Regions from separate parts of the Mesorhizobium sp. LCM 4577 genome, predicted to be linked through region 2. Evidence: predicted binding sites of a transcription regulator. Region 2 holds the regulator's gene; the other holds the start of a gene.
The links. The regulator LexA, encoded in region 2, represses DNA repair genes until DNA is damaged. The targets are predictions, from matches to a motif close to TGTTCNNNNTGTGTTCNG.
Positions count from the first base shown of each region.

Region 1: the regulator LexA is predicted to act here: its motif matches at 2,123-2,140, upstream of LCM4577_RS31755 (sel1 repeat family protein).

Region 1 covers NZ_MDDU01000054.1:272,250-276,892, reverse strand. The annotation lists gene LCM4577_RS31780 (AMP nucleosidase) at 1-776, opposite strand, end outside; gene LCM4577_RS31775 (hypothetical protein) at 902-1,096, opposite strand; gene LCM4577_RS31770 (hypothetical protein) at 1,163-1,297, opposite strand; gene LCM4577_RS31765 (DUF2147 domain-containing protein) at 1,495-1,836, opposite strand; gene LCM4577_RS31760 (hypothetical protein) at 1,850-2,095, opposite strand; gene LCM4577_RS31755 (sel1 repeat family protein) at 2,274-2,540, shown strand; gene LCM4577_RS31750 (ABC transporter substrate-binding protein) at 2,915-4,036, shown strand; gene LCM4577_RS31745 (acetyl/propionyl/methylcrotonyl-CoA carboxylase subunit alpha) at 4,091-4,643, opposite strand, start outside.
Region 2 covers NZ_MDDU01000024.1:273,364-278,322, forward strand. The annotation lists gene trpC (indole-3-glycerol phosphate synthase TrpC) at 1-688, shown strand, start outside; gene moaC (cyclic pyranopterin monophosphate synthase MoaC) at 690-1,166, shown strand; gene glp (gephyrin-like molybdotransferase Glp) at 1,166-2,371, shown strand; gene lexA (transcriptional repressor LexA) at 2,488-3,228, shown strand; gene LCM4577_RS22990 (ComEC/Rec2 family competence protein) at 3,222-4,959, opposite strand, start outside.

The DNA of each region.
Region 1 (4,643 bases), on a different contig from region 2:
TGCGGCAGGCGCTGCGGCGGCGTGCCTTCGCTCGGCGCGCCGGCACCCGCCTTGGTCACGACATTGCCCGGCTCGACGAATTCGCTATAGCCGCCTCCACCGCTCTCCATCAATTCGCGAGCCCGCGCGACGAATTCGTCGATGTAGAACTGGTAGTTGGTGAACAGCACGAAATTCTGGAAATGCTGCGGGCTGGTCGCCGTGTAATGCGTCATGCGGTGCAGCGAATAGTCGATGCGCTGCGCGGTGAACGGCGCCAGCGGCCGCGGCTCGCCGAACGCCACCTCGAAGGTACCGTTGGCGATCTGGTCGTCGGTTCCGTCGAGATCCGGTACGTCGAACAGGTCGCGGATCGGCCGTTTGATGCGCTCGGCGGCGGCGCCGTCGACATAGGTGCCTTCCAGGAAGGCGAAATGCAGCGGGATCGGCGTGGCCGACTCCGACACGGTCACCTGCACACCGTGATTGCGCATGATCAGCCGTAGCTGCTCGATGAGGTAGTTCTCGAACAGTTGCGGCTGGGTGACGGTGGTGGCGAAATGACCGGGCGTCGGCATATGGCCATAGGCCTGGCGCGAGTCGACCTGGCTGAACGAGGTCGTGGTGACGCCGATCTGCGGATAGAAGGCCCGGTAGCGCTTGCTCTCGTCGCCGCCCGCGGCAAGGGCCGCGAAAGAATCGCGCAGGAACTTGGTGTTGCGGTCGTAGAGCGTCTGGAGCGCCGCGACGGCCTTCTTGGCGTCGTGGAACTCCTGCTTGCCGAACGGCTCCGGCATGACGACCGATTCGATAGCTTGGGGGTAGATTCGCTTTTCCATGGCTCAATATAGAGACTTGGAAGAGCGGTTGGGAGGGGGAGGCGGGCGTCAAGCCGCCGCACGCGTCGTTTTTCTTCGGTGCGTTACCCGCGCTGCAGGCTGATCAGGAGCACGAAGCCCACGCTGGTGTTCTTGTGCGCCGGCGCCTCGATCGTGTGGCCCGTATCGGCCCGTATCGTCGGCACCGCCAGCACCGGCGCGGCCAGCAGCATCAGGATGAGCGTCGCCCGCGGCAGCAGCCTGAGGATCTTCGTTGCAGTGGCGGCGATGCGGTTCATTTTGGTGGTGTTCCGATTTTCAACTTGGTCGATTTTCAGCTTTGTCGTTTCGGCGTGTCACGAGGTTCACGGAGCCGAGAACGAAGCCACGGGCCGTTCCCATAAGCGGGAGGAATGGCCGCCCTCGGCCACCAGGATGGCGAAGAACATGCCGAACAGGCTCATCAGCAGGCAGACGATGGTGAAGCGACGCGCAAGCATTTCCCTCTCCTTCAATGCGGGAGAGAATGCCGGAATGCCTCTGAACCGGTTCTGAGACCGGTATTCATCTGCGGTTCAAATTGATTGACGAGGTCTGAGCAGGTGCCGGCGGCGCAGCGTCGGTGCGGCGGAGCGTCGCCGCTCCAAAAGAAAACGGGGCCGTTCGGCCCCGTTTCGGATGGTCTGCAGTTTGGCGATCAGAGCTTGTGCCAGGTCTGGCTCTTGCAGATCAGACCGCCGAGCACGCAGCCGCTCATCTTGAGCGTGGTGCCCGAAAGCGTCGCCTTGCCGGAATAGGTCTTGTCGTTCGCCGGGTCGGTGATTGAGCCGGCATATTTGTTGTCGCCGGCCGCCTTCAGCGAGCCGATCGTCTTGCCGGCATATTTGCCGGTCTTGAGTGTGATGGAGAACGAGCCGCCGCCGCCGATCGTCGCCGTCTCGCCGGATTGCGTTTTCCAGCTGCCTTCGATCGGGTCGGCCCACGCGGCACCCGCCATGATCAAGGTGGCCGCCAGGGCCAGGCTCATCTTTCGAAACATCTTGTCCACCTCCCTATGGGGTCGTGGCGGGCTCCGGTCCGCCTTCCTGCCCCTTACGCAAAGGTAAAGCTAATCCAGCTCTGGCCAAAACGAAAGCGGTGCCGCCACGGAAGGTTGCAAGGATTTTCGCCGCGCCGATGGCTGAAAATAAACGCGACCGGAAAAACGCTTCGGTTTCCGTGGTTAGCGAAGTCTTGATTCCGCGCGCGGCAATTTTCGTCGAATTTGATGCAAAATGGCTGAAACGCTGGATTCCCATGCTTAACGAATTTCCGCGTTTACCTCTTGTTTTAGCTTTGTTTTCCTCAAATTAAGCAAGCCATTTAACGGCGGATTCAAAGCCAGGCTTCATCCTCGAAAGCATCGAAAGAGCGGCCCGCCCCAAGGGACACCGAGGGAAAAGGAGGCAGCTCTCGGGAGCCAGACAGGGGATTGAAATGGCACGTTTTGAAATGCTTGAAGACGGCTTCGGCGCCATGGGGGCAACTGCCCAGGCCGACATTCTTTTCGAACTGGGCATGATGTATGCGACCGGCCGCGACTGCGACACCGATGTCGTCGCCGCCCACAAATGGTTCAACATCGCCGCCATCAAGGGCTCGGCCCGCGCCGCCGAGCTGCGCTCGGAACTGTCGGCCACCATGTCGAAGGTCGAGATCGCCACGGCGCTGCGCGAAGCCCGCGAATGGATGACGATGCACTGATCCTGCGGGTACAGCGCCCGAAAGCCTTCAGGGGACAAGGCCGCGATAAGACGGCTGGTTGACAAGATCAAGAACGCGGCAGGCCAACGAACCTCAAGCCGTGCACCAAAACAGGGAAGCGAGCGGGTTTCAGGCGCGGGGGCGTCTGGGGAGCTCGACTGCAAAAGCCGCGACCGACCGAAACAAGGCCGGCGCGGCTTTTTGCATTACGCTGGGTAATCACGCGGGCGCGTGGCCCAAGCAATCCCGGCAGAAATGAACCAAAACCTTCCGAATTGTCCTCTCGACAGTTCCAGCGAAGGGTGAAATTGTCCCGGCTCTGTGAAGGAAGCGCGGCCGGATGGCCATGCGCAAGTGGAGGAGTTCTTATAGTCATGAAAAAATTGGGTATTTTGAGCGCGGCCGCATTTGGTCTGATGATGAGCGCCCCGGTTGCCTTCGCCGACGACATCACCATTTCGGTGGTCGGCCCGATGACCGGCCAGCTCGCCACCATCGGTGACCAGTTCAAGCAGGGTGCGCAGGCTGCCGCCGACGCGATCAATGCCGCCGGCGGCGTCAACGGCTCGCAGATCAAGCTCGACATCGAGGACGACCAGTGCGATCCGAAGCAGGCCGTATCGGTGGCCAACCGCATCGTGGCCAACGGCGTCAAGTTCGTCGACGGCCATGCCTGCTCTGGCTCGAGCATTCCGGCCTCGGCTGTCTATGCCGAAGCCGGCACGCTGATGATGAGCCCCGCCTCGTCCAACCCGGTGCTGACCGATGCCGCCGCCAAGGCGGGCTGGCCGACCATCATGCGCCTTTACACGCGTGACGACGCGCAGGGCGCCTTCATCGGCCCGTGGATCGCCAAGAAATACGCCGGCAAGAACGTTGTCATCCTGCACGACAAGAGCGCATACGGCCAGGGCGTCGCCGACGCTGTGAAGGCGACGATGAATGCCGGCGGCCTCAAGGAGGTCGACTATGAAGGCATCAATGCCGGCGAGAAGGACTATTCGGCCCTCGTCACCAAGCTGAAGGAGCTCAAGGCAGACGTCGTCTATTTCGGCGGCTACCACCCGGAAGCGGGCCTGATCCTGCGCCAGTCGGCCGAGCAGAACGTCAAGTTCCAGCTGATCATGCCGGACTCGATCGCCTCGCCGGAATTCTGGCAGGTCGCCGGCCCGGCTGGCGAAGGCACCATGTTCGTCTTCCCATCGGACCCGCAGGCGAAGCCCGAAGCGAAGGACGCGGTCGCCAAGATCAAGGCCGGCGGCTTCACGCCTGAAGGCTTCACGCTGTTCTCCTATGCCGTGATCCAGGCTGTGGCCGAAGGCGTCAAGCGCGCCGGCACCGACGATCCGGCCAAGGTCGCCGAAGCGCTCAAGGACGGCAAGCCGATCAGCACCGTCGTCGGCGACGTCATCTTCGACGAGAAGGGCGACCTGAAGAACGCCAGCTACGACATCAACCAGTGGCACGACGGCAAATACGCGCCGATCAAGCCGTAAGTCGGTTCCGCAGCTATCGAGGAAATGGCCGGGCTCGTCCCGGCCATTTTCGTCTCAGCCCTGGCCGTCTTCCACGAACCGCACCAGCACGGTGCCGTCGCTGACCTGCGCGCCCTCGGCCGCGATCTCGGCGATCACGCCGTCATGCGGAGCGGCGATCATGTGCTCCATCTTCATGGCTTCGAGGATCAGAAGCGGCTGGCCTTTGATCACCACATCGCCGGTCGCGGCGCGCACCAGCTTGACCAGCCCCGGCATCGGCGCGCGCAGGCTGCCTGAAGCCGCCCCCGCCTCGTCGGCTTTGGCCAGCGAATCGGGAACCGTGAACGTATAGCCAACCGCGCCTTCGAAGACGGTGACGTGGCCGGGCCAGCGGACGGCGCGCGGCATGGTCCTCAGATCATGCGTGTTCACCGCGTCATGCGGCGCTTCCAGCGCGACCTGGAAGCGGCCGTCCGGCCGTGCCGAAACCCTGGCCAGGATATTTTCCTCACCGTGGCGCAGGCGGATGCGGCGCGCGAGCGTGTGGAAATGCGCATAGCCTGAAAGCGTGGACCATGGATCGGCGGCGGGACCCGGCGCGCCGGCGTCCGTGGCAGCCAGCGCC
Region 2 (4,959 bases):
CGCGGCGCTCGACGCCAAGCGCCGGGCCGGCAACTTCGCGCTGATCGCCGAGATCAAGAAGGCCAGCCCTTCCAAAGGCCTGATCCGCGCCGATTTCGATCCGCCGGCGCTCGCCGGGGCTTATCAGAAAGGTGGCGCAGCCTGTCTTTCGGTGCTGACCGATGCTCCGTCCTTTCAGGGCGCGCCGGAATTCCTGACGGCGGCGCGGGCAGCGGTACGCTTGCCGGCCCTGCGCAAGGATTTCCTGTTCGATCCCTACCAGGTCTACGAAGCGCGCGCCTGGGGCGCCGACGCGATCCTGATCATCATGGCGAGCGTCGACGACACGCTGGCCAGGGACCTCGAAGCGACCGCCTTCGAGCTCGGCATGGACGCTCTGATCGAGGTGCATGACGAGGCTGAAATGGAGCGTGCGCTAAAATTGTCGTCGCGGCTGATCGGCATCAACAACCGCAATCTGCGGACCTTCGAGACCAGCCTTGAGACTTCCGAACGGTTGGCGCCGATGGTGCCGGCGAACCGGCTGCTGGTCGGCGAAAGCGGCATCTTCACGCATCAGGATTGCCGCCGGCTGGAGAAGAGCAAGATCGGCACCTTCCTGGTCGGCGAGAGCCTGATGCGACAGGCCGATGTGGCCGCGGCAACCGAGCTTCTGCTGACGGGCAAGGCAGCGGCCGAGGCCGTCTGATATGGCCCTCACCCATCTCGGCGCCAAGGGCGAAGCCAACATGGTCGATGTCGGCGACAAGGCCGAGACGACGCGCACGGCGATCGCCGAAGGCGTTGTCTCCATGCAACCTGAAACGCTGGAGATGATTCTTGCTGGCGACGCCAAGAAAGGCGACGTGCTGGGCACAGCGCGTATCGCCGGCATCATGGCCGCGAAGAAGACGCATGAGCTGATCCCGCTTTGCCATCCGCTGCTTCTCACCAAAGTGGCCGTCGAGATCGAGCCGGACCGCACGCTGCCCGGCCTCAGGGTCACCGCGCTCGCCCGTGTCACCGGCAAGACCGGCGTGGAGATGGAGGCGCTGACCGCCGCCTCGGTCGCTTGCCTCACCATTTACGACATGGCCAAGGCGGCGGACCGCGGCATGGTGATTTCCGGTATCCGGCTGGTCGAGAAGACCGGCGGCAAGTCGGGCGATTACAAGGTGGATGCCTGATGGCTTTGGTTCCGGTCGCCGAAGCGCTCGAACGCCTGCTCGATGGCGCAGCACCTTTGCCGGGCGAAAGCATTCCGCTGGCGGATGCAGCCGCGCGGGTCCTGGCGGAACCGGTCGTGGCGCTGCGCACGCAGCCGCCCTTCAACGCCTCCGCCATGGACGGCTACGCCGCGCGCGCCGCCGACGTCGCTTCGGCGCCGGCGCAACTCGAAGTCATAGGCACGGCGCCTGCCGGCCGCGGCTTTTCCGGGACCGTCGGCGAAGGCCAGGCCGTGCGCATCTTCACCGGCGCGCCGCTGCCTGAAGGCGCCGACACCATCGTCATTCAGGAAAACGTCCGCGATCGCGGCAATGGCAGGATCGAGGTCACGGAACCGACCGCGAAAGCACGCAACGTACGCCGCCGCGGGCTCGACTTCGGTGAGGGCGACGTGCTGCTCGAAAAGGGCCGCGTGCTCGATGCGGCAGCCCTTTCGCTGGCCGCCTCGGCCAACCATCCCGCCCTGAATGTCGTACGCCGGCCGCTGGTCGCAATCATCGCCACCGGCGATGAACTGCTGCCCCCGGGCAGCGCGCTCGGCCCCGATCAGATCATTTCGTCGAATGCATATGGCGTCGCCGCCGCCGCCCAGTCGGTCGGCGCACGTGCGCTCGATCTCGGCATCGCCGCCGACCGCAAGGAGGCGATCGCCGCGTTGGTCAGGAAAGCGGTCGAGGCGAATGCCGATGTCATCGTCACGCTCGGCGGCGCCTCCGTCGGCGACCACGACCTGATCCATGACGTGCTGACCGGCGAAGGCATGCAGCTCGACTTCTGGAAGATCGCCATGCGCCCCGGCAAACCTCTGATGTTCGGCCGGCTTGGCAATGTCCGCTGCATCGGCCTGCCCGGCAACCCGGTGGCCAGCATCGTCTGCTCGCAGCTTTTCCTGAAGCCTCTGCTTGCCCGGCTCGGCGGCCGCGACCACAGGCAGGACGTGCGGGTGGCCCGGCTGGGCGCCGCGATGCAGGCCAACGACCTCAGGCAGGACTATGTGCGCGCCGTCGTGCGCGAGGACGCCGGCACGCTGATTGCGACTCCCTTCAGCATCCAGGACTCCTCGATGCTCAGAATGCTCGCCGACGCCAACGGCCTGATCGTGCGCGAGCCTTTCGCGCCGGCAGCCGAAACCGGCGCCGAATGCAGCGTTCTGATGTTACGCTAAACAAAACGTCAACAAATTCACTAAACTTTAAACGGTTGCGGAACACAACTGGAACAGATAGTGTTTGTTCTGGGTTTGTTTTTCTGATTCTGGTTTCAGAACCCGTGGGGGCCGCCATGCTGACGCGCAAACAACATGAACTTCTGATGTTCATCCACGAAAGGCTGAAGGAAAGCGGGATTCCGCCGTCTTTCGACGAGATGAAGGAAGCGCTCGACCTCGCCTCCAAGTCCGGCATCCACCGGCTGATCACGGCGCTGGAGGAACGCGGCTTCATTCGCCGGCTACCGAACCGGGCGCGAGCGCTGGAAGTGTTGCGGCTGCCCGACTCGATCGCCCCCGGCCTCAATGCAGCGAAGAAGTTTTCGCCGAGCGTCATCCAGGGAAGCCTGGGTCAGAACAATCTCAACCGTCAGATCAAGCCGGCTGCGCCATCGCGCGCCCCGACGCCAAGCAATGACGACGATGCCGGGTCCGCCGTATCCATTCCGGTGATGGGCCGCATCGCCGCCGGCGTGCCGATCGACGCCATCCAGCACCAGACGCATTCGATCACAGTGCCGCCGGACATGATCGCCGGCGGCGAGCATTACGCGCTGGAGGTCAAGGGCGACTCGATGATAGAAGCCGGCATCTTCGACGGCGACACCGTCATCATCCGCAACGCCAACACGGCAAGCCCGGGCGAGATCGTGGTCGCGCTGGTCGATGACGAGGAAGCGACGCTCAAGCGCTTCCGCCGCAAGGGCGCCTCGATCGCGTTGGAGGCCGCCAACCCGGCCTACGAGACCCGCATCTTCGGGCCGGACCGGGTCAAGGTGCAGGGCAAGCTTGTTGGGTTGATCCGCCGCTACTGATCCGGTTGCGAAGGTTTCGCATCCGCCCGCTCAGGCTTTTGATAAGGCGGCAGTCCTCTCGCCTCGCGAGTATATTTCCGCTGCTCGTGCCAGGGCCGATATGGCTCTTCCACAGCATAGCGGACGGCCGGCCGCGCGGTTGCCGATTGCGGATCGAAGAAGACGGCGGCGCTGCCGTCGCGCGCCAGCTGCCGCTTGGTGACGACAAGCACGCGCGGATCGTAGCAAGGATTGTAGGCGGTGGCGTCGTTGATGACGATGAGATCAGCGAAGCCGCAGGCAGGCCGGGCACTGTCGCGGTTTTCAGCGAGTGCGACGATGGCGCCGGATGGATGCCGGCCGATGCAGAGATCACCCGTACAGTAGAACGGCGAGCCGGGCGGCAGGTCGACGGGATCGGCGATGTCCAGCGCATCTTTGGCAAACGTCTCCGGCGGCACGATTGTCTCGGCTTTCAGCGCCCGTTTCCAGTTGTCGGTGGTGAACTCGTTGGAACGTTCGCGATTGACGGCAAGCTCGCCGCCGCCGATCGGCATCGCCACCAGATGCGCGTCCTCGGAAATGAGTACATCCGGCGTGCGGACATGCGGAATGGCCAGCAGCGCGGCGAGCGCAAAGGGAACGGCGGCAAGCCTCAGCCAGGTGGTGGCCATCGTCGCGATCACCAGCGCGACCGTCGCCAGCAGCACCGACTGGATCGAGATCAGCCCGACGGCGTCGACCGGTGAGCGCTCGGAGATCCACGACGAAATGGCGATCATCGCCGTCAGCCCCTTGCCCATGACAAAGAGGAACGGACCGTCGAAGCCGAAGGGCATGGCCAGTGCGCTCAGCACGGCGAACGGCATGACGATCAGCGAGACGATCGGCATGACCGCCAGGTTGGCGAGCAGGCTGAGCGGCGACACGCGCTGGAAATGCCAGATCGCAAACAGTAATGTCGCGCTGCCCGCGATGAGCGACGTCACGGCGGCGCCACCCACACCGACCGCCAGTTTTCGCGACAGGAACCCGAGCAACGAACGTTTTGCCGGCGGCGCGGTCGTTTTGCCGGCGCGATAGTCGGCAAAGCCGGCATAGGCGCCGACCAGGGCGGCGGTGGCGGCGAAGGACATCTGGAAGCTCGGGCCGACCACTTCGTGCGGCGAGACGAGGATCACCGCGATTGCCGAGATCGCCAGGTTGCGCATGGTGAGCGCCGCGCGGTCGAAGAGCACGGCGGCGAGCATCACGGCGAGCATAATGAAGCTTCGCTCGGCCGCCACCACGATGCCGGAGATCACGAGGTATGCCGCGATCGAGATGAGCGCGATCCCGGCGGCATATTTCTTCACCGGCCGGCGCGACGAGAAATCGGGAAACAGCGCGAAGGCGCCGCGCAAAAGCACCATGATCGTGCCGGCGACCAGCGCCATGTGCAGGCCGGAGATCGAGATGATGTGGTAGATGCCGGTGCGCCGCATCGACTCGTTGATTGCTTCCGGAATGCCGGCGCGCACGCCGACGATCAGCGCCGCCGCGATCTCGCCCTCGGATCCGCCGATGCTGCTCCTGATGTGATCGGCGATCCCTTCGCGCGCGTTTTCGACTGCCGATGCGACGCGCGCGCCAAAGGGCGCCTCCACTGGCGCAATCAGCTTCGGATCGCCCAGGAAAAACCCGCTGCCGCCGATGCCGGCAAAGTAGCTGTCGAAGGAAAAATCGTAGCTGTCCGGCCGAACCGGCCCGGTC